Regions from separate parts of the Nonomuraea sp. B10E15 genome, predicted to be linked through region 3. Evidence: riboswitches for the same ligand, from Rfam matches in the RefSeq annotation. Region 3 holds a riboswitch; each other region holds the start of a gene.
The links. A riboswitch is a leader RNA that binds a small molecule or an ion and turns the genes downstream of it on or off. The one in region 3 is predicted to bind cyclic di-AMP.
Positions count from the first base shown of each region.

Region 1: linked by a shared signal. The riboswitch ahead of ABGB14_RS06565 (C40 family peptidase) and the one ahead of ABGB14_RS30490 (CHAP domain-containing protein) in region 3 are both predicted to bind cyclic di-AMP.
Region 2: linked by a shared signal. The riboswitch ahead of ABGB14_RS45230 (GH25 family lysozyme) and the one ahead of ABGB14_RS30490 (CHAP domain-containing protein) in region 3 are both predicted to bind cyclic di-AMP.

Region 1 is NZ_JBDPMB010000001.1:1,420,624-1,426,973, reverse strand. Features, by position in the region: gene ABGB14_RS06575 (M48 family metallopeptidase) at 1-545, opposite strand, end outside; gene ABGB14_RS06570 (hypothetical protein) at 558-1,373, opposite strand; gene ABGB14_RS06565 (C40 family peptidase) at 1,501-2,022, opposite strand; cyclic di-AMP (ydaO/yuaA leader) riboswitch at 2,096-2,258, opposite strand; gene ABGB14_RS06560 (C40 family peptidase) at 2,655-3,629, opposite strand; gene ABGB14_RS06555 (NYN domain-containing protein) at 3,716-4,969, opposite strand; gene ABGB14_RS06550 (response regulator transcription factor) at 5,411-6,079, opposite strand; gene ABGB14_RS06545 (histidine kinase) at 6,076-6,350, opposite strand, start outside.
Region 2 is NZ_JBDPMB010000031.1:6,010-12,359, reverse strand. Features, by position in the region: gene ABGB14_RS45240 (amino acid permease) at 1-891, shown strand, start outside; gene ABGB14_RS45235 (isocitrate lyase/phosphoenolpyruvate mutase family protein) at 1,013-1,753, shown strand; gene ABGB14_RS45230 (GH25 family lysozyme) at 1,808-2,530, opposite strand; cyclic di-AMP (ydaO/yuaA leader) riboswitch at 2,544-2,687, opposite strand; gene ABGB14_RS45225 (SDR family oxidoreductase) at 2,956-3,699, opposite strand; gene ABGB14_RS45220 (Rrf2 family transcriptional regulator) at 3,758-4,231, shown strand; gene ABGB14_RS45215 (alpha/beta hydrolase) at 4,334-5,176, opposite strand; gene ABGB14_RS45210 (TetR/AcrR family transcriptional regulator C-terminal domain-containing protein) at 5,260-5,994, shown strand; gene ABGB14_RS45205 (nitroreductase family deazaflavin-dependent oxidoreductase) at 6,069-6,350, opposite strand, start outside.
Region 3 is NZ_JBDPMB010000013.1:3,800-10,149, reverse strand. Features, by position in the region: gene ABGB14_RS30505 (hypothetical protein) at 1-37, opposite strand, end outside; gene ABGB14_RS30500 (aldo/keto reductase) at 135-956, shown strand; gene ABGB14_RS30495 (Gfo/Idh/MocA family oxidoreductase) at 976-1,929, shown strand; cyclic di-AMP (ydaO/yuaA leader) riboswitch at 2,047-2,183, shown strand; gene ABGB14_RS30490 (CHAP domain-containing protein) at 2,196-2,882, shown strand; gene ABGB14_RS30485 (ABC transporter ATP-binding protein) at 2,970-4,817, opposite strand; gene ABGB14_RS30480 (ABC transporter ATP-binding protein) at 4,814-6,350, opposite strand, start outside.

The sequences.
Region 1 (6,350 bases), on a different contig from region 3:
CGCACCCACCAGGGGCCTTTCAGCCGGCCCAGCACCCTGGCCCCGAAGGGGGTGGCCACCAGCAGGGCCGCGAAGGCCAGCGTGAGCGCCAGCCCGAGATAGCTCGGCAGGGACGTGGCCGCGTCGAACGCCCGCGCCCTCGCGATCTCGGCGGCTGTGAAGTCGCGCGCCGGGTCGGGCGGCCCCGCGGCCAGGACCGTCCACGGCGTGCTGGAGGCGGCCACGGCCAGGATCACCGCCGCGAGCACCGCCAGGACCACGGCGGCCTGCCGTCTGAACCGGCGCTCGGCCGCATCCACCGCCGCGTCCGCTACCGGGCCCTCCCCCGGATCCTGCGCCGGGCCGTCCGTCGTCGCGGGCACCCCGTCACCCTGCCCCCGTTCGCGCCGTCTCCACGCCCCCGCCGCGCCGCCGTCCGTCCGCGCGGCGTCCTCCGCGCTGACGGCGCCCACGGGAACACCGTCACCGGGCCCTGTGGCAGCCGCCTCTCCGCCGCCCGCCCCGGCCTCCTCAGAAGGGCCGTCCGCGTCCCGCCGTCCGCTCATCCTTCTCCCCACTCACGCGAGCTGCTCCCGCACGTACGCGCGCCACCGTGCCGTCAGCGTGGCCACGGAGAGCCCGAGCGCGGCGAGCGCCTCGTCGACGCCGGCCGCCTGCGCATCACGGTAGAGCCTCACCAGGCTCCTCTCACCGAAACGGCGGGCGAGGAACCGACACGCCAGCCAGGCCTCCTGGTACGCCAGCGCAAGGCGTCCGGGGTCAGGCCCGCCGACGGCGAACGCCTCGGGTGTCGGCAGCGCGGCCGGCACGCGCCCGGCCCGCACCTCGGCGGCCAGCTCGGCGGCGGCCGTGCGCACGGGCAGCCCGGCGTCCCGGTAGGCCACGTAGTCGGCGAAGCCCTCGTAGAGCCAGACGGGCAGCCCGCCGGTGCCCGCGGCGACGTGGGTCAGCTCGTGGGTGAGGACGACGTCCTTGCCGGTGGAGGTGAGCCTGCCGAACGACTCGGGGACGACGATCACCCGCCCGCCGTCGGCCACCGCCGCCAGCCCGTCGAGGCGCTCCACGCCGGCCAGCCGGGCCGCGTCCTGCGCGGAGCCGGGAACGATGACCACGGGCCGCACCGGGCGGCCGAGCACGGCCGTGACCCGCAGCCCCGCCGAATCGGCGCGGCGGGCGAGTTCGCTGAGCGTGCCGGGTGCGGCGCGGTGGCCGGTGACGAGGGAACGTGCCCCGCGGGCGGTGACCTGGCCGTCCGGCCACAGGTCACGGGCGTGCGCGGGGAAGACGGGCGATCCGGGGGCGGGCGCGTCGGCGGCGAGGCCGAGGAGGAGGAGCGCGGCCAGCGCGGCTCGTCGGCTCACCTGCTCGGACACGCTGCCGATCGTAGTGGGCCCGATCAGGGCCGGCCCTCTACGAGGGGCCGCCGACGAGCGTGAGGACGGGCTGCCACGGGAGCCCGCCCGGGCTCCGGAAGGTCTCCCGGGCCCGGGCGGGGCCTCATCAGAGGCCGGGACGGACCGCGCCGACGAACGACGACTTGCGCCATCCGCCCAGCTTGTCGATGCGCACCCGTTCGCCTGTCCGCGGCGAATGGATCATCTTGCCCTTGCCGACGTACATGCCCACGTGGCCGAGCCCGTTGAAGAACATGAGGTCCCCGGGCTTGAGGTTGCGCCAGGAGACCTTGTTCCTGATGCCGGCGAACTGGCTGCTCGCCACGCGCGGGAGTTTCACCCCGGCCTTCTTCCAGGCGTACTGGACGAGGCCGGAGCAGTCGAACGAACCAGGGCCTGTGGCGCCGTAACGATACGGGTCACCGATCTGGTTCTTGGCCACGGCGATGGCCTTGCCGGCCTTCACCTTCTGCCGAGCGGTCTTTGCCCGCTTGCGAGCGGCCTTGGCCGACTTCGCGGTGGTGGCGGCGGTGGCCGCCCTCACCGAGGAGACGCCGGCCGTGTCGCTCCTCGTCGCCGCCTGAGCCGTGGGGGCGTGGAGGACCAGGCCTCCGGCCGTCACGGTCATCGTGAGCACGACGCCAGGCAGGGCAAGGCGGGACAGACGGGGGTTGTGCAGGGAGGTAGACAGGATTTCTCCTTGGGTCTTCCACGAACGCCTACCGGGTTAGCTGTCGGATTCGGGCCTGGAAGTCGCCCTACGGCGCGATGGCGCGCCGATTCACCCCTGATCCCTGGGGAACTGGGATCGCTGGGTCCCCGGTTCCGTGCCTCCTGACTGCACGGATTCGGCAGGTCATCGCCCGTGTCATGGGGATGTCGCGGCGATGACCAGCGGATCTTCATCTGTCTTCACACCGGGAGGGACCGATGCGGGTTCACGGCGCCATGGCTTGTGCACCGCGACGACGCCAGAAGCTACGCGGAACGGTCAAGGATCAGCAAAAGCCGAGTCAGGCTGTAAAGATCGACTCAGGCCTCAGTAAACTCCCGAACCCCTGTTGGAACAGGGGGCGTCGTTACCAAAAAGTGACCCTGCTCACATTCGCGAAACATCCGTCTTGTCAGGGGTCAGATGTCGCGTTTGTCACATTCCGCCTCGTATGATCTCGACCTAAGGTGATCAGGAGGATGCGGAACGTGATCGCGGACCGCCCGCACGACGGCAACGATGGTGCGTCGTAGAAGGAGGGGACGGAATTATGGGCGGACGGCGCCCACGAGGCTGCGGCCGTAGGCGGAGAGGCTGACGACCTTGACCACGTCGCCCGTCTGCGGCGCATGGACGATCTTCCCGTTGCCCGCATAGATGCTGACGTGCCCCAGACCCTCGCTGAAGATGAGATCACCGGGCTGGAGCGCGTTCAGCGACACCTTGCGGCTGGCGCCCCACGCCCACTGCGCCCACGTCGTCCTCGGCAAGGACACGCCCGCGGCCCGCCATGACGCCTGCGTCAGCCCCGAGCAGTCGTAGCCGCCCGGCCCTGTCCCGCCGAACACGTACGGCTTGCCGACCTGCGCGAACGCGAACCGCAGCACCGCTGCGGCGTTCCCCGACGCCGGTCCCGTGTACGCGATGCCGGTGCTGTTCGGGTCACCGGTCTTGTAGGCGCCCAGCTTCTTCAGGAGCTTCTTCTGCTTGGCGATCAGGCCGAGGATCTCCTTGCGCTCCTTCTCGACCTCGCCGCGGACCTCGTCGGCCGACCGCAGGGCACCCTGCGCCTTGTCACGTTCCTTCTTCAGCCCGCGGTTCTCCCGGTCGAACGCCGCCAGCTTCTCCGAGCGTTCCTTGGCCATCTGCCCGGCCAGCGCCATCCCGGCCAGCCGTCCCTGCGGGTTGTCGGCGCTGACCAGCCCCGGCATGGTGGTGGCGTAGCCGCCGGCCCGATAGACGGTGGCGGCCATGTCGGCGATCTGGGTGCGCAGGTCGGCGACCGTACGGAGTTTGCGCTTGTAGCTCTTGTTCAGCTTCGCGTAGGTGCCCTTGGCCTTCTTGTAGCGCTCGGTCGCCGTGTTGTAGCGGTCGACGACCTTGTCGGCCTTGTCGTTGAGCTTGTCGAGCTTGGCCTTGGCCTGCCCGATGGTCGGCTTCGGATCAGCGAGCGCCGCCCCCATGGGAGACACCACAAGCCCGAACGCGAGACCCACGGCCACCGGCACCCGGCCAAACCTCACTGCGTCGCCTCCCAGGGGATCTTTACTGGGGCGAAATAGTACAGAAGTGGCGGGTGAGGTCTCACCCGAACATACCAATTCGTAACTTAAGCCCGGCCCAGGCGGCGCAGCAGCAAGCCAGAGGGAACGGGTCTGGCTCCCATCCGCCTGACGGACTCGGCCACCTCCCGGTCCGACGACACCACGGCTATGGCGCGACCGGGCGGCTCGGCGCGGACGAGCTGGCGGATCAGGTCGTCGGCGATCTCCCCGGGCGCGCTGAACAGCACCCTCACGCCGCGCGGCGCCACGACCTGCACAGGGGCGTTGAGCTCCGCACCGTCGAACACCGCGGTCACCTCGACCCTCGTCTGCGCCACCAGCCCGCCCAGCCCGGTCATCAGCCGGTTGCGCTGGTCGGCGAGGGTGAGCGTGCCGTAGCCGGTCTTGGTGACGTTGTAGCCGTCGATGATCAGGTGGATCTGCGGCAGCGCGAGGAGCTGGTCGAGAAGCTGCGGGTCGTCATCGGCCAGCGCCCGCGCGGGCACGCGCACACCCGGCCGTTCGCCGGTGACCGCGGCGACAGAATCGGCCGGCCGGCTGATCGTGGTGGGCAGGGCCAGCTCCCTGCGCAGCCCGGCGGACGCGTCCTGCAGCGCGTCGAGCAGCACCCTGATGCGGGCGTCCTCGATGCTCCTGCCCTCGCGCGCGGCCCGGCGCGAGGCTTCGAGCTGCTTCTCCACGTCGGACAGCCGTTCGCGCAGCCGCCGCAGCTCGGACTCCCCCGCGCTGCCCGCGGCCGAGGCGGCCGTCCTGGCCTCCTCGGCCGCCCGCTCCATCTCCTCGGCCCTGCGCGCCGCGGCCTTGGCCCGCTCGCGGGCGTCGTGAAGCCTGCGGCGCAGGTCGGAGTTCTCCGCGCGGGCGGCCCTGACCTGCTCGCGCAGGCGTTCCGCCTCCTCCTTGGCGCCGCTCTTCTGCGCGGCGAGCTGCTCGCGCAACCGGGCGACGGCCTCCTCGCGCTCGGAGTCCTCGGCGGCCGCGAGCGACTGCTCCAGGTCGGAGCGGGCGGCCTCGATCATCTCCGCCCAGCCGGGCGGGCGGGTGAGATAGGCGGCCGCGGCCACCAGCACGGGGTCGGCGGCGGGCGGCACGTTGCCCTCGGCGAGAGCGGCGACCAGCTCGGGCCAGCCCGCGGTCACCGACTCGGCGACCAGCTCGCGGAACTTCTTGTCGTTCTCCAGCTGCGCCGCGATGGGGGCGCCGCCCAGCTTGGCCCGCTTACGCGGGTCGAACTTGGCGATGCCCCGCAGCGGCGGCGGAATGGCGGCACCGGGCATCGTGCCGAGGACTTGAGACGCCAAGTCGACGACATTGAGCCGCACCTGCTCGGGAAGCGGGCGAGACAGGCCTTCACCCGCTGAACTCATCCCACTTGTCCCTTCGTGACATGCCCTTTCAGACAAGGGTACGGCTGCCGCGTACCTGACCGTAACGGCCACTCCGCTTTGGGCAAGCGCTTGGTGGGGACGGATCGGCCACGCCGGTACGGGCGTCCACCAGGGAGGCCGACCATGGCGGAACGGTCTCGCACCGCCGCTCGTGACCTCGGAGGGTCGCCTCGGCCCGGCGCCCCGCGGCGCTGCGGCAGGCCCGGCGGGCGCGCACTTGTCCGGGTCGCCGCCACCCGGCGCGAAAAGCTGGGATTCCAGCGCCCCGGCCCGTCCGAGCCCGGCCCTCGGAGCACAGGCCCGGTCCGGCGGCTCGCCGCGCCGTGATCGGGACCTGCCGGCGCGGTGCCCCGGCTACGAGCCCGCGTCGTAGACCAGCAGCGCGACCTGGACCCGGTTGTTGAGGTCGAGCTTGGTCAGGATCCGCGAGACGTGGGCCTTGACCGTGGGCACGCTCATGAACAACTCGCGCCCGATGTCGGCGTTCGACTTGCCCTGGCCGACAGCCGTCGCCACCTCCCGCTCCCGCTCGCTGAGCCGGCCGAGCAGCTTCCTGGCGCGTTCGGTGCGATCGTCCGCCCCGCCGTCGGACACGTGCGTGATGAGCTGCCGGGTGACCGCCGGCGACAGGATCGGCTCGCCCTCGGCCACCTTCCTGATCGCCTGGACCAGGTCGCCCGGCGCGATGTCCTTCAGCAGGAAGCCGGCCGCACCCGCCCGCAGCGCGCGCAGCACCTGCGCGTCGGCGTGGAACGTGGTCAGCACCACCACCTCGGGCGGCGCGGAGGCGCGGCGCAGCGCCTCGGTGGCGGTGAGCCCGTCGACGCCCGGCATGCGGATGTCCATCAGCACCACGTCGGGCCGGTGCTCGGCCACCATGGGCGGCACCTCGGAGCCGTCGCCCGCCTCGCCGACGATCTCGATGTCGCCGGCGCCGCCGAGGATCATCGACAGCCCGGCCCGCACCATCGCGTCGTCGTCGACGATCAGCAGTCTGATCGGCTCGCCGGCCGGAGTGGTCATGCGTCCTCCCGAGTCGTCTTCACCGGCCACGGTAGCCAGGCGCGTACCAGGAACTCGCCCTCCGGCGTCGCGCCGTGCTCCAGCCTGCCGCCCGCCAGCTCGGCGCGTTCCGTCAGCCCGATGAGCCCGGCGCCCGCGCCGGGGATGCGCAGGCCGTGGCGGGCCCGCAGCGGATTGCGCACCTCCACCGACACTCCCTTGTCCCGCCTGCCCGCCACGGTGACGGCCACCGGCGCGCCGCCCGCATGCTTGCGAGCGTTGGTGAGCGCCT
Region 2 (6,350 bases), on a different contig from region 3:
CTCGGCATCCGCAGCGCCGCCCGGTTCGAGACGTTCGTGGTGGGGGTGAAGGTCGCCGTCGTGCTGCTCGTCATCGTGGTCGGCTTCTTCCACATCAACACCGCCAACTACCACCCCTTCTTCCCGTACGGGATCGGCGGGGCCATCACCGGGGCCGCCACCGTGTTCTTCGCCGTGTTCGGCTACGACGCGATGAGCACCGCGGCCGAGGAGTCACGCGACGCGCGGCGGCACATGCCCAAGGCGATCATCTACTCCCTCATCATCGCCATGGTGCTGTACGTGCTGGCCACGCTCGTGCTGACCGGCATGCAGAACTACCGGGAGATCGACCCCGAGAGCGGCTTCTCCTCGGCGTTCGCCTCGGTCGGCCTCTCCGGGCTGGCGTCCGTGATCGCGGTGGGAGCCATCATCGGCATCCTCACCGTGATGTTCACGTTCATGCTCGGCGTCACCCGCGTGTGGTTCTCGATGAGCCGCGACGGGCTGCTGCCGCAGTGGTTCGCCAAGGTGCACCCGGTACGGCGGGTGCCCTCGCGCGTCACCTGGATCGTGGGCGCCGCCTCCGCGGTGATCGCCGGGTTCCTGCCGATCCGGGAGGCCGCCGAGCTGACGAACATCGGCATCCTGCTGGCGTTCGTGGTCGTGTGCCTGGCCGTGATCGTGCTCCGCTACCGGCAGCCCGGGCTGCACCGCGAGTTCCGCACCCCCGGGATGCCGGTCGTGCCCGCCGTCGGGGTGGTCTTCTCGATCTGGCTGATCACGTTCCTGGACCCGGTGACGTGGCTGCGCTTCGCCGTCTGGTTCCTGATCGGGCTGGTCATCTACTTCGCCTACAGCCGCAGGCACTCCGCCCTGGAACGGTCGCCGGCCGGGACGGGCGAGCGCTGACGCGCCGTCGAGCCGTCCGGCTGGTGTCCTGCTGTGTCGGCGATCACACCGTGAAGGTGTCACGAAGCGAAGGTCGCAGGCGTCAAGAGAGGGACATGACCCTCACAGGCAAGGAATGACCATGCCGAAGACCCGCACGGCTCTCCTGCGCGACCTGCACAAGCCCGGCGACCCGCTGATCCTGCCCAACGTGTGGGACGCGGGCAGCGCCACCGTCGTGGCCGAGGCCGGCTATCCCGCCCTGGCGACCGCCAGCGCGTCCATCGCCGCCCTGCTGGGACGCGACGACCACGAGGGCGCACCCGTCGGCGAGATGTTCGACATCGCCGCCAGGATCATCAGGGCCGTGGACGTGCCGGTGAGCGTCGACGCGGAAGCCGGCTACGGCCTGCCGCCCGGCGAGCTCGTCGAGCGGCTGACCGCCATCGGCGCGGCCGGATTCAACATCGAGGACACCGACCACCGGGCCGGGGGACTGGTCGACGCCGACGCGCAGGCCGCGCGCATCGCCGCCCTCCGCGAGGCGGGCCCCGACCTGGTGATCAACGCGCGGGTCGACGTGTTCCTGACCGGCTCCACCTCGACCGAGGAGGTCGCCGAGCGCGGGCGCCGTTACCTTGAGGCCGGCGCCGACTGCGTCTACCCCATGATGGCCCCGTCGGAAGAGGTGGTCGGCGACCTCGTCAAGGCCGTCCCCGGGCCGGTCAACGTCGCCTGCATGCCCGGCATGGACCTGGGCAGGCTGGCCTCCCTCGGCGTCGCCCGCGTGTCCTTCGGCCCGCTGACGTACCTGACCGCGCTGGAGGCGCTCAAGACGATGGCGGCTCGCATCCGCGCGGGTCAGGACCCGTACGGGGCCTGACCCGCGGCGGGCGGGCGGGAGCCTCCGCGGAGGTTCCCGCCCGCCCGGACCCGGTCAGGCGGACGTGCGGCCCAGGGCGCGCAGCTCGTCGGGGGAGAGCGCCGAGACGTTCTGGTCGATGGGGGAGTCGGAGTACTGGTGGATGGTCCAGGTCTTCCAGTCGGCGGGCGGCGTCACCGTGCCCTTCGGCTTGCTGTAGTGGGCCACCCACAGCGGGTACTCGGCCAGGCCCTTGCCGTAGGTGTCGGCGAAGTTCCAGCCGCTGTAGAACATCGGGGTGACCCCGGTCTCGGCCTTCACGTGCGACAGCCACGCCTTGGCCCAGGCGTTGACCTCCTCGACGGACTTGCCGTCGGTGGTCTCCAGGTCCAGCACCAGCAGGTCGCCGGGCTTGGAGGGCTGGGAGTTCACCATGGACAGGAAGTGCTCGGCCTCGGCGATGGGGTCGTTGCCGGGGTGTGCGTAGTGGTACGCCCCGCGCACGATGCCCTTCTTGCCCAGCTCGCTCCAGTGCCTGGCGAAGGCGGCGTCGCGGAAGTCGGTGCCCTCGGTGGCCTTGATGATGCCGAACTGCGCGGGGCTGGCGGCCCAGTCGTGCAGCGGCTGGTGGTTGGACACGTCCTGGCCGTAGGTGAGCGTGCGCTGCTCGGCCGCCTGGGCCGAGCCCGGCTCGACGGGCGACGCGTGCGCGGGCAGGTTCGCGCCCGCGATGGCGGTGGTCCCGGCCAGCAGGGCGCCGGCGGCGGACAGGGTGAGACGTCGCGTGAGTTCGCGCATGGGGGGGATCGACTCCTTGCTTCCATGTGCCTACCGGGTTAGCTGACGGGTTCGGGCTTGGAAGTGCCCTACGCGCGCAGCCCTCGGCTGGCGTGCGATTCACCCCGGAAAGGTGGGTCCCCGGCTCCGCGCTGTGCGGATTCGGCCTGTCAACGTCGCGGCAAACGGTTCGGCAAGCGTTCGCCTGTGCCGTATGCCGTAATCCCAAGAAGGTATATAACGCCCCATAAACGCTGCAAGTGGTACAAATCCCCAGGCAATGTCGTTTGCCATAGTAAAGCCCTGGATCGCCGCTCTCGCAGGCGTTCCAGGGCTTTGGCAAAGTTTTTCCGGCACCGTACGCGGGTCCCGCCGGAACGGGGCCCGTGATACTCCTGTGACGTGAGCGGGCGGGCGTACCGCCTTCCGGCGCCGGGGCTCTCCGCCTACCGTTGCCCGGCGAGCCAGTCGTCGAACGTGGTCGGCGCGATGCGCGCGCCCTCGCCGGGCAGCAGCACGTCGCCCGCCATCGCCGGGCCGAAGATTCCCGACCACGTCGGCACGAGCCGCACCGTACGGCCCCGCGCCTCGTGGGTGCGCCGGGCCATGTCCACCAGGTCCTGCGGCTCGGGGCCCGCGACGTCGGCGTACCGCCCCCGAGGCTCCCCGGTCGCGAGCTCGGCGAGGACGCCGGCCACCTCGGCGGGCGCGATCGGCTGCACGAGCAGCGGCGCGATCGTGGCGACGCCGTCCTGCTCCGTCCAGCCCGCCACCATTTCGGCGAAGTCGTGGAACTGCGTGACCGGCACGATCGTCCACGGCACCGGCCCGGCGGCCACGAGGCGCTCCTGCTCCCGCTTGCCGGCGTAGTGGGCGTTGCCCTCGACGCGATGGATCCCGACGATCGACAGCAGGACGTGGTGGCGCACCCCCGCCCGCTCCTCGGCGGCCAGCAGGTTGCGCGTGGTGGCGCCGAAGAACGCCACCGTCTCCTCCGGGCCGGCCGCCGGCGCGTTGATGGCGTCGACGACCGCCTCCGCACCGGCCAGGGCGTCGTCGAGCCCGACGCCGGTCGCCAGGTCCACGCCGAGCGAACGGCTGATGCGCACGACCTCGTGGCCGTCGCGTTCAAGGGCCGCGACGGTGAGCGCCCCGATGTTCCCGGTCGCGCCGGCGACTGCGATCCGCATGATGATCCCTTCAATCATGGACTAAACAGATCCATAATAGCTGCGATAGAATCGGAGCGTGAAGCTGCCCGTGAGCACCGAGTGGGTTCTGCACTGCGCGACCACGCTGGCCCAGCTCGAGCCGGGCGCCAGCGCGTCGGCGGCGCAGCTCGCGCTCCACTACGACCTCCCGGCGGCCTACCTCACCAAGCAGCTCAAGGAGCTGGTCAAGGCCGGGCTGCTGGCCGCGTCCACCGGCCCGAGGGGAGGCTTCCGGCTGGCGCGGCCCGCCGCCGAGATCACGCTGCTGCAGATCGTCGAGGCCGTCGACGGCCGGTCCACGCCGTACGAGTGCCGCGAGATCCGTCAGCAGGGACGCGGCGCGCTGCCCCCGGAGGAGTGTGAGCGCATCTGCGTCCTCGCCGAGAAGATGGCCGACGCCCACCGGGCATGGCGGGCCAGCCTCGGCGACGTCACCCTCGCCGACATCCTCGCCGAGCTGCCGGAGTGGGCGCCGGCCCGCACCCGGCAGCGCCTGTCGGGCGCCACGTAGCCGGAGGCCGGATCGCGGGCTCGCCGCGCATCGGGCGGAACAGCCGGCCGTTTCCCGGCATGTCCTGTTACGCGACGGCGCCGATCGGGTCCGGCGTGCCGATCAAGCGGCGCGGTCCCAGAATTCGGCGAGCAGGCCGTTCAGCGTCTCCGGCGCGTCCGCCTGGGGGCAGTGGCCGGCGCCGGAGACCGCCGTGTGACGGCCGCCGATGCGTTCCGCGGTGATGCGGGCGCAGGCCATGAGCGGGACGCCCCCGCGCTCTCGGTACAGCTCGGGCTCGCTCTCCCACGTCCCTGAGACCACCAGCTTGGGGAACGCGGCCACCCGCAGCGCGGCGAGCGGGATCCCGGCCTCCCAGCACACCCGTTCGCGCAGCGCGGTGCCTGCGGCACGCAGCCGCCGCTCGCTCGCCTCCAGCGGCGCGCCGCCGGTCGAGCCGACGGAGGCCTGCAGCCACTGCTCCGGCGTCATCTCGGGAAGCTCGGCGTAGGCCGTGCGGTTGGCGCGCAGGGCGTCCGCCACGGCCGGGTCGTCGGCCGCGGCCTGATAACAGCCGGGCTCTACCAGGGTGAGCGAGCGCACCGCGTCGGGGCGGCGGGCGGCCGCGATCATGGCACCCACCCCGCCGTACGAGTGGCCGACGAGGTGTGCGCCGTCGCCGAGCAGCTCGGCGATGTCGTCGGCGTCGGCCAGGTAGTCGCTGGGGAACCTCTCACCGGCATCCGGGCTGCGGCCGTACCCGCGCCGGTCCATGAGCAGCAGGCGGAAGCGGCCGGCCAGCGGCGCCTGGGCGGCGAAGCCGTAGTCGGGATCATCGCCCCAGCTGGTGGAGCCGTGCACGAAGAGCACGGGCGGCGCGCCGTGCGGGCCCAGCTCGGTCACGTGCACGCTGCCCCGCAGTGGCCCGTTCGCACGGAACAACGGCGTGGCGGTGGGAGGGGACATGTCACTCCTATACAGCGTTCAATCTCTTAAACACTGTATAAGGGCGCTGAACGATGAACGTCAACCCGGGGTACGGTGATCCCGTGTCCTCCGCAGACTTCTCCGACGGGTCCGTGTGGCTGCGTCCTCAACGGCCGCCGCGCGACCGCCGGCTCACCCGGGACCAGATCGTTGACGCCGCCGTGACCGTGCTCGACTCCGACGGGCACCGCGGCCTGTCGATGCGCCGGATCGCCGCCGACCTCGGGGTGACCGCCGGGTCGCTCTACTGGTACGTGCGCACCAAGGGCGACCTGCTCGAACTGGCGCTGGACCGCGTTCTGGGAGAGGTGTGCGCCGTGCCCGAGGAGCCGGACTGGCGGCGGGCGCTGGCCACCCTGGCCCGCCACAACCGCGACATGCTGCTGCGGCACCGGTGGGCGCTGTCGGAGCTGACCCTCCGGCCGAACCTGGGGCCGAACGCGCTGGCGCTGGCCGAAAGACGGTTGCGCCTGCTGGCCCGTGCCGGGTTCGCCGACGCGGACCTGGACGCGGCGATGGCGACCGTCAACGACCACGTGGTCGGGTCGGCCATCGCCGAGATCGCCTGGCGCGACACACTGGCGCGCATGAGCGAGGCCGGAACCGGCTGGGACGAGCGGGCCGCGGGATTCGTCCGCGAGATCACCGATCGCCACCCGCTGCTGGCCGGCAGGATGGCCGCCACCAGCGAGATCGACGTGGAGCGCGAGAGCGAGCGGCGGTTCGAGTTCGCCCTGGAGTGCCTGCTCGACGGCCTGGCCGCCCGCCGCGCCGCCGGCAAGGGGACCGCCGGGTAGCGGGACGCGGGCCGCCCAGGTGCTGCTCCGGCACCTGGGCCATCCCTCGGTTCGCCAGGTCGAGGGGGTCGCGGTCACGCGCCAGGGGCGTGCGGGGTGAAGCGGACGAACGGTATGTGCCGCCCCACCTCCCGGTAATCCGCCACGCTGCCGTCGACCGCGAAGCCCATGATCTTGCAGAGCTGGCGGGCGGCGGCGGGGTGGCGGGGCGCGTACGCGGCCATGATCTCCGCGCCCTGCTCGTCCGGGATCGGCGCGGCGGTGGCCCGCAGGGCGCGTCCCCCCACGTGCAGGGTCACCTCGGGATCGGCCAGGACGTTGCGGTACCAGTCGGCGCGCCGCCCGAACCCGGAGGC
Region 3 (6,350 bases):
GCGGTGACTCCACCCAGGCCGACGCCTGTTCGACCACTCCAGTCCTCCCAGCCGGGTGATGGCGCGTTCACGACCGCTTCAAGCTAGCCCGGCCGCCTTAAGCGGCCAGAAACGGTGCGTGAACAATGGAGACCATGAACTCGCTCATGCTCAACACGGACGGCGTGCAGATCCCGCAACTCGGCTTCGGCGTCTGGCAGGTGCCTGCCGGCGAGGCCGAGCAGGTGGTGACGACGGCGCTGGAGGCCGGCTACCGGCACATCGACACCGCCGCCGCCTACGAGAACGAGGAGGGCGTGGGGCGTGCCGTGCGCGCGTCCGGCCTGCGCCGCGAGAAGGTGTTCGTCACCACCAAGCTGCGCAACGCCGACCACGCCCGCACGGAGCAGGCCTTCGACGAGAGCCTGGCCCGGCTGGGGCTCGACTACGTCGATCTCTATCTCATCCACTGGCCGGTGCCGAAGCAGGACAAGTACGTACAGGCGTGGAAGGCGATCGAGAAGATCTACCGTGACGGGCGGGCCAGGGCCATCGGCGTGTCCAATTTCACCGTCGGCACGCTCACCCGGCTCATGAACGAGACCGACATCACACCCTCCATCAACCAGATCGAGCTCCACCCGTACTTCCAGCAGCGGGAGATGCGGGCCTTCCACGAGGCCAACGGCATCCTCACCGAGGCGTGGAGCCCGCTCGGCCAGGGCAAGGGGCTGCTCGAGGATCCGGCGCTCGCGGTGCTGGCGGACAAGCACGGCAAGACTCCCGCGCAGATCGTGCTCCGCTGGCACCTGCAGCTCGGCAACGTCGTCATTCCCAAGTCCGTGACGCCGTCGCGGATCGCCGAGAACGTCGACGTGTTCGACTTCATCCTCGATCCGGAGAGCATGGCCGCCGTCGGCGCGCTGAACAGGGGCCTTCGCATCGGAGGCGATCCTGACACGTTCAATTTGATCTGATGCGTCTAGCATCTTCCGCGTGCGGGACTTCACGTGGGGCATCGCGGCGACGGGCGTCATAGCGCGGACTGTGGGAGCGGCGATCGTGGCCGAGCCCGGGATGCGGGTGGGCGCCGTCGGCTCCAGGAATCTGCGGCGGGCGCAGGCCCTGGCGTCCGCGCTGGGCGCGGAGTCGGCGTACGGCTCCTATGAGCGGTTGTGCGCGGACCCTGCGGTGGACGCGATCTACGTGGCGACGCCGCATACCGAGCACCTGCGGGTCGCGCAGGCCGCCATCGCCGCGGGCAAGGCCGTGTTGTGCGAGAAGCCGCTGGCCGCGACCGTGGACGACGCGGAGAAGATGGTACGCCTGGCGCGCGAGGCGGGCGTGTTCCTGATGGAAGCCATGTGGATGCGGTTCAACCCGCTGATCCGCCTCATCGCCGCCGACGAGCGGTTCGGCGACATCCGGTCGGTGCAGGCCAGTTTCGGCTTCGCCATGCCGTACGATCCGGCGCACCGGCTGTGGGCCCCGGAGCTGGGCGGGGGCTCGCTGCTCGACCTGGGGGTCTACCCGTTCGGCCTGGCCCAGCTGCTTCTGGGCATGCCCACCGGCCTGCGCATGACGGGCTCCCTGGCGCCGAGCGGGGTTGACGCGGAGGCGGGCGGGGTGTTGCTCTATCCCGGCGGCAGGCGGGCTTTCGTGGAAACCTCCTTGCTGGGGAATTACCCGAACCAGGCCTGTGTTGTAGGTACGCGGATGCGGGCGGACATCCACGCGCCGTTCTGGGCGCCGGAGCGGATCGTCCTCACCGGGCCTTCCATGGAGCCGGAAGAGCATGTGCTCGATCCGGCCGACAACGGATACGCCGGTGAGCTCCGCGAGGTCCGCGCCGCCACGGCCGAGGGCAGGACCGAATCCCCGATCATGCCCCTTGACGAATCCCTTGCCATGTCAGGGCTTCTGGCCGACGCTCGCCGGCAACTCGCCTAGCTGGGCCTTTATGCAGTTGTAATCCTCTTGCCTCATGTATTACCTTGTGGGGCATCTTACGGCATACGTCCGGTTTGTCCGGCTATGTCTGACCATCGCACGATAGATCACAGGATCGTCCTGTGACCGCTGAATCCGCATCACGCGGAACCGGGGACCCAAGTCCTTTGGGGTGAATCGGCACTCCGGTGCCGTAGGGCAGCTTCCACGCCCGAACCCGTCAGCTAACCCGGTAAGCGGCATGGAAGCAAGGAGTTACCCCCTCGATGGCCACGTTCCGTCTTACCGCAATCCCCAAGCGAACCATCACCTGCGCCGCGCTCGGCGCCAGCGTCCTCGCCTCGGCCCTCGGCGTCAACGTCGCCGCGGCCAACGCCGACACCCCGCCCGCGGACAAGCCGGCCGCCGTCTCCCCGGTGACCGACTCCAAGAAGCGCGCGGCCAAGGAGACCACGGTCAACGTGACCGCCTCCCAGGTCCTGGACTTCGCCAAGTCCCAGGTCGGCACCTCCGAGAACGCCGCCGGCGGCGGCACCCCGTACCAGAAGTGGTACGCCGACTCGCAGCGCGCCGCCGAGACCATCGCCCGCGACGGCGGCAACCGGGCCGCGTACCTGAACGCCGCCTGGTGCTCGATGTTCGTCTCCTGGGTCGGCGAGCAGACCGGCGCCCGCCCGCAGATCGGCTGGGACGCCTACACCGTCACCCACGCCAAGTGGTTCGCCGCCAACGACCGCTTCGGCACCAAGGCCAAGCCCGGCGCCGTGGTGTTCTTCTCCTGGGACGGCGGCAAGAAGATCACCGACATCCAGCACGTCGGCTTCGTCGTGAAGGACAACGGCGACGGCACCATCTCCACGATCGAAGGCAACACCGGCAACGGCAAGGTCGAGGAGCGGACCCGTCCGAAGTCCCAGGTCGTCGGCTACGGCTACCCCGAGTACGCCGCCTGACCCCGATCACCGCGAGCGAGCGCGCATCCCGTGCGGAACGCGCGCTCGCTCGCGTTTCCGCCGCCGGCCACCCGGGCGGCCGGCGGCCTAACCGTCCGCCGCCGCCCGCTGGATGGCGTGCAACTCGGCGTAGCGGCCCTGGCGGGCCATGAGCTCGCCGTGAGCGCCCTGCTCGGCGATCCGCCCGCCGTCCAGCACCACGATCAGGTCGGCCATGCGCACCGTCGGGAAGCGGTGGGTGATGAGCAGGGTGATGGCGGCGCGGTGGCGGCGGGCGGCCTGCGCGTACCGGGCGAAGACGGCGCTCTCGGCGGGAGCGTCCAGGGAGGCGGTCGGCTCGTCCAGCACGAGCAGCAGCGGCTCCTCCCGCATCGACGCGCGCGCCAGGGCCAGGCTCTGCCACTGCCCGCCGGACAGCGTCACGCCGCCCTCGAAGCTGTCGCCCAGCTCGGTGTCCAGGCCCCTGGGCAGATCGGACACCGCGTCCGCGGCGCCGGCCCGCGCCAGCGCCTGCTCCACGGCGGGGCGGTCGTCCATACGGGGCAGGTCGCCGATGCCGACGGTCTCGGCGGCGGTGAGCTCGAACGGCACCCAGTCCTGGAACACGGCGCTGATCCTGCGCCGCCAGCGCACGGCCGGCACGTCCCGCAGCGGGACGTCGTCCAGCAGGATCTCGCCGCCGGAGGGCTGGTAGAGGCCGCACAGCAGCTTGGCCATGGTGGTCTTGCCCGAGCCGTGCGACCCGACCAGCGCGACGGTCGCGCCGGCGGGCAGGCTCAGGTCGATCCCGCGCAGCACCGGCCGGGTGGTGCCGGGGTAGGTGAACGTCACGTTCCGCAGCGTGATGCCCCGCGCGAAGCTCTCAGGCGGCTCGGCCCCGCGGGCGACGCGTTCGCGGCCGTGGTCACTCGTGGGCGCCCTCGTCCCGGCGCGGAGTGCGTCGTCGCCGGACTCCGCCAAGGCCGGGTCGTGGGTGCGGGCGTAGGCGCGGAGCCAGGCGAGCCGCGCGGCGGCGCGCAGGCCCGCGGCCACCGACCCGAGGTGGAAGGCCAGCCGGGAGGCCTGGGTGACGAACTGCACCCCGACCGTGGCCACCAGGACCACGTCGCCCGCCGTGGCCCGTCCCTGGGCGGCCAGCCAGGCCGCGCAGCCGAGCGCCGACACGTACCCGGCCAGGAACGTGCCCGACCCCGCGAACGTGAGCAGCGCGGCCCGGACCCCGGCCCGCGACAACCCCGCCGACACCTCCTCCCACCGGTGCGCGGCCATCGCCTCCAGGGCGGGCGCGGCGCGGCTGATCCGGATCTCCTTGGCCGTCCTCGGCGTGGTGACGGACTCGGACAGGTGCCGCTCCAGCCGGGCCGTCTCGGCGGTGCGCCCGGTGGCCGCGTCGACGTGGCGGGCCGCGCGGCCGCGTACCAGCAGCGACGGCAGCACGGCGCCGCCCAGCAGCAGCGTCACCAGCGGATGCACGGCGGCCATCAGCACGACGCCGAGCCCGATCTGCACGGCGTGCTCGGCGACCAGCGCGAGCGCCCACACCGCGAAGTACAGCTGGCGGCTCTCGTCGCGCAACATCGCCAGCTTGTCCAGGTACGCGGGCCGCTCCAGGTGCTCGATGGTGGGCACGCCCGAGGTGAGGGTGAGGATCTCCTCCTGCACGGACAGGCCCATGCGTTCGGCCAGCTCCTCCATCAGCGCCAGCTCCGCGCGGCCGAGGGCCACACCGGTGGCCAGCGCGGCCCCGGCGGCCAGGCCCCACAGGGACGCCTGCGCGCCGTGGCCGGCGGTGGCGGCGTCGGTGAGCGCCCGCAGGAAGACGCCGACCAGGCCCTGGCTGACGGCGCCCAGGGCGAGGAAGGCGGCCAGGGCGAGGAAGGCCCGCCGGTCGGTGCGCCAGGCCAGGGTCAGCAGCGTACGGAGGGTCGCGGTCACCGGCCCGCCTGCGCGATCAGGGCGGTCTGGAGGCGGTGCCAGCGCGCGTAACGGCCGCCCAGAGCCAGCAGTTCGGCATGACCGCCCTGCTCGGCCACGGCGCCGCCGTCGAGGACGACGATCCGGTCCGCCCGCCGTACGGTGGCGAACCGGTGCGAGATGAGCACCAGGGTGCGCCCGCGCGTGCGGTCCAGCAGCCGCTCGAACACCTCCTGCTCGGCCCGCGCGTCCAGATGGGCGGTGGGCTCGTCGACGATCAGGATCCGCCGGCCCGCGTCGAGCGCGTACACGGCCCGGGCCAGCGCCACCTTCTGCCACTGCCCTCCGGACAGGTCACGGCCCCCGGTGAACGACCGCGACAGCGGCGTGTCCAGCCCGCCGGGAAGCACCTCCAGCAGGTCGAGCGCGTCGACCGCGGCCAGCGCGGCGAGCACGTCGGCGTCCGTCCCCGCGTACGCGGGCGCGCCCAGGCGGACGTTGTCGCGCAGCGGCAGCGGGTGGCGGGCGAAGTCCTGGAAGACCACGGCGGCGTCCCCGGCGGCGCTGACGGTGCCGCTCTGGGGGGTGTAGAGGCCGGTGAGCAGCTTGACCAGGGTGGTCTTGCCCGCGCCGTTCAGCCCGACCACGGCCAGCCGCTCCCCCGGCCGCACCCGCAGGTCGAGCTCCTTGAGCACCGGTTCCGCGCGGCCGGGGTAGGCGAACGTCACCCTGACCAGCCCGGGCCCCTCGCCGTCGCGGTCGGCAGGCCCGGCGATCGCCGGCGTGGCGCTGAGAGGGGGGTGGAGCAGGCGCAGGGTCGCCTCGTACGGCTTGCTCCCGTGGGCGATCTCGAACATCTGGTGGCCGCCCGCACCGTACGCGAAGACCAGCAGGGCCGCCAGCACGCTCTGCGCCAGGGCGGCGGCCCCCAGCGCGCCCGCGGCGGTCAGCCAGGCCAGCGTCCCGAACGTCGCGGCGGCCCCGGCCAGTTGCAGCCCCAGCACGGCCGCGTACCCGCGCACGACGGCGCGGCGCCCGCGCGCCTGCGGGGTCAGGAACTCGCGCATGGCCGCCACGTAGCGGCCGATGAGGAAACCGTCCACGCCGAAGACGCGGATCTCCTTGGCTGCGCCGGGACCGCCGGTGAGCTCGGCCAGGTAGCCGGCCCGGCGCAGACGCATGACCTGCTCGGGGCTGTCGGCCAGCGACTCCGCACCGCCGGGGCCGACCAGCATCGCGGTGATGCGCCGGTTCTGCGCGATCGACAGGGCCAGCGCGACCGGGGCCATCCACCACACGTGCACGGCCAGCACCACGGCGCCGAACAGGGCCGACGTCGCCCTGCTCGCCTCGCCGGCCAGCGCCACCGCCGCCGTGCCCGCCGTCCGCCCGCGGTGTCCGGTCAGCGCCAGCCGCACGTCGGCCTGCACCCGCGGGTGCTCCAGGCGCGCCAGCGGCATGGCCGTCGCGGCGGCGCGCACCCTGGCGCGCAGCACGCCGTCGACGTGCCGGGCGACGGCGGCTCCGGCCGGTTCGCGCAGCGCCGTGCAGAGT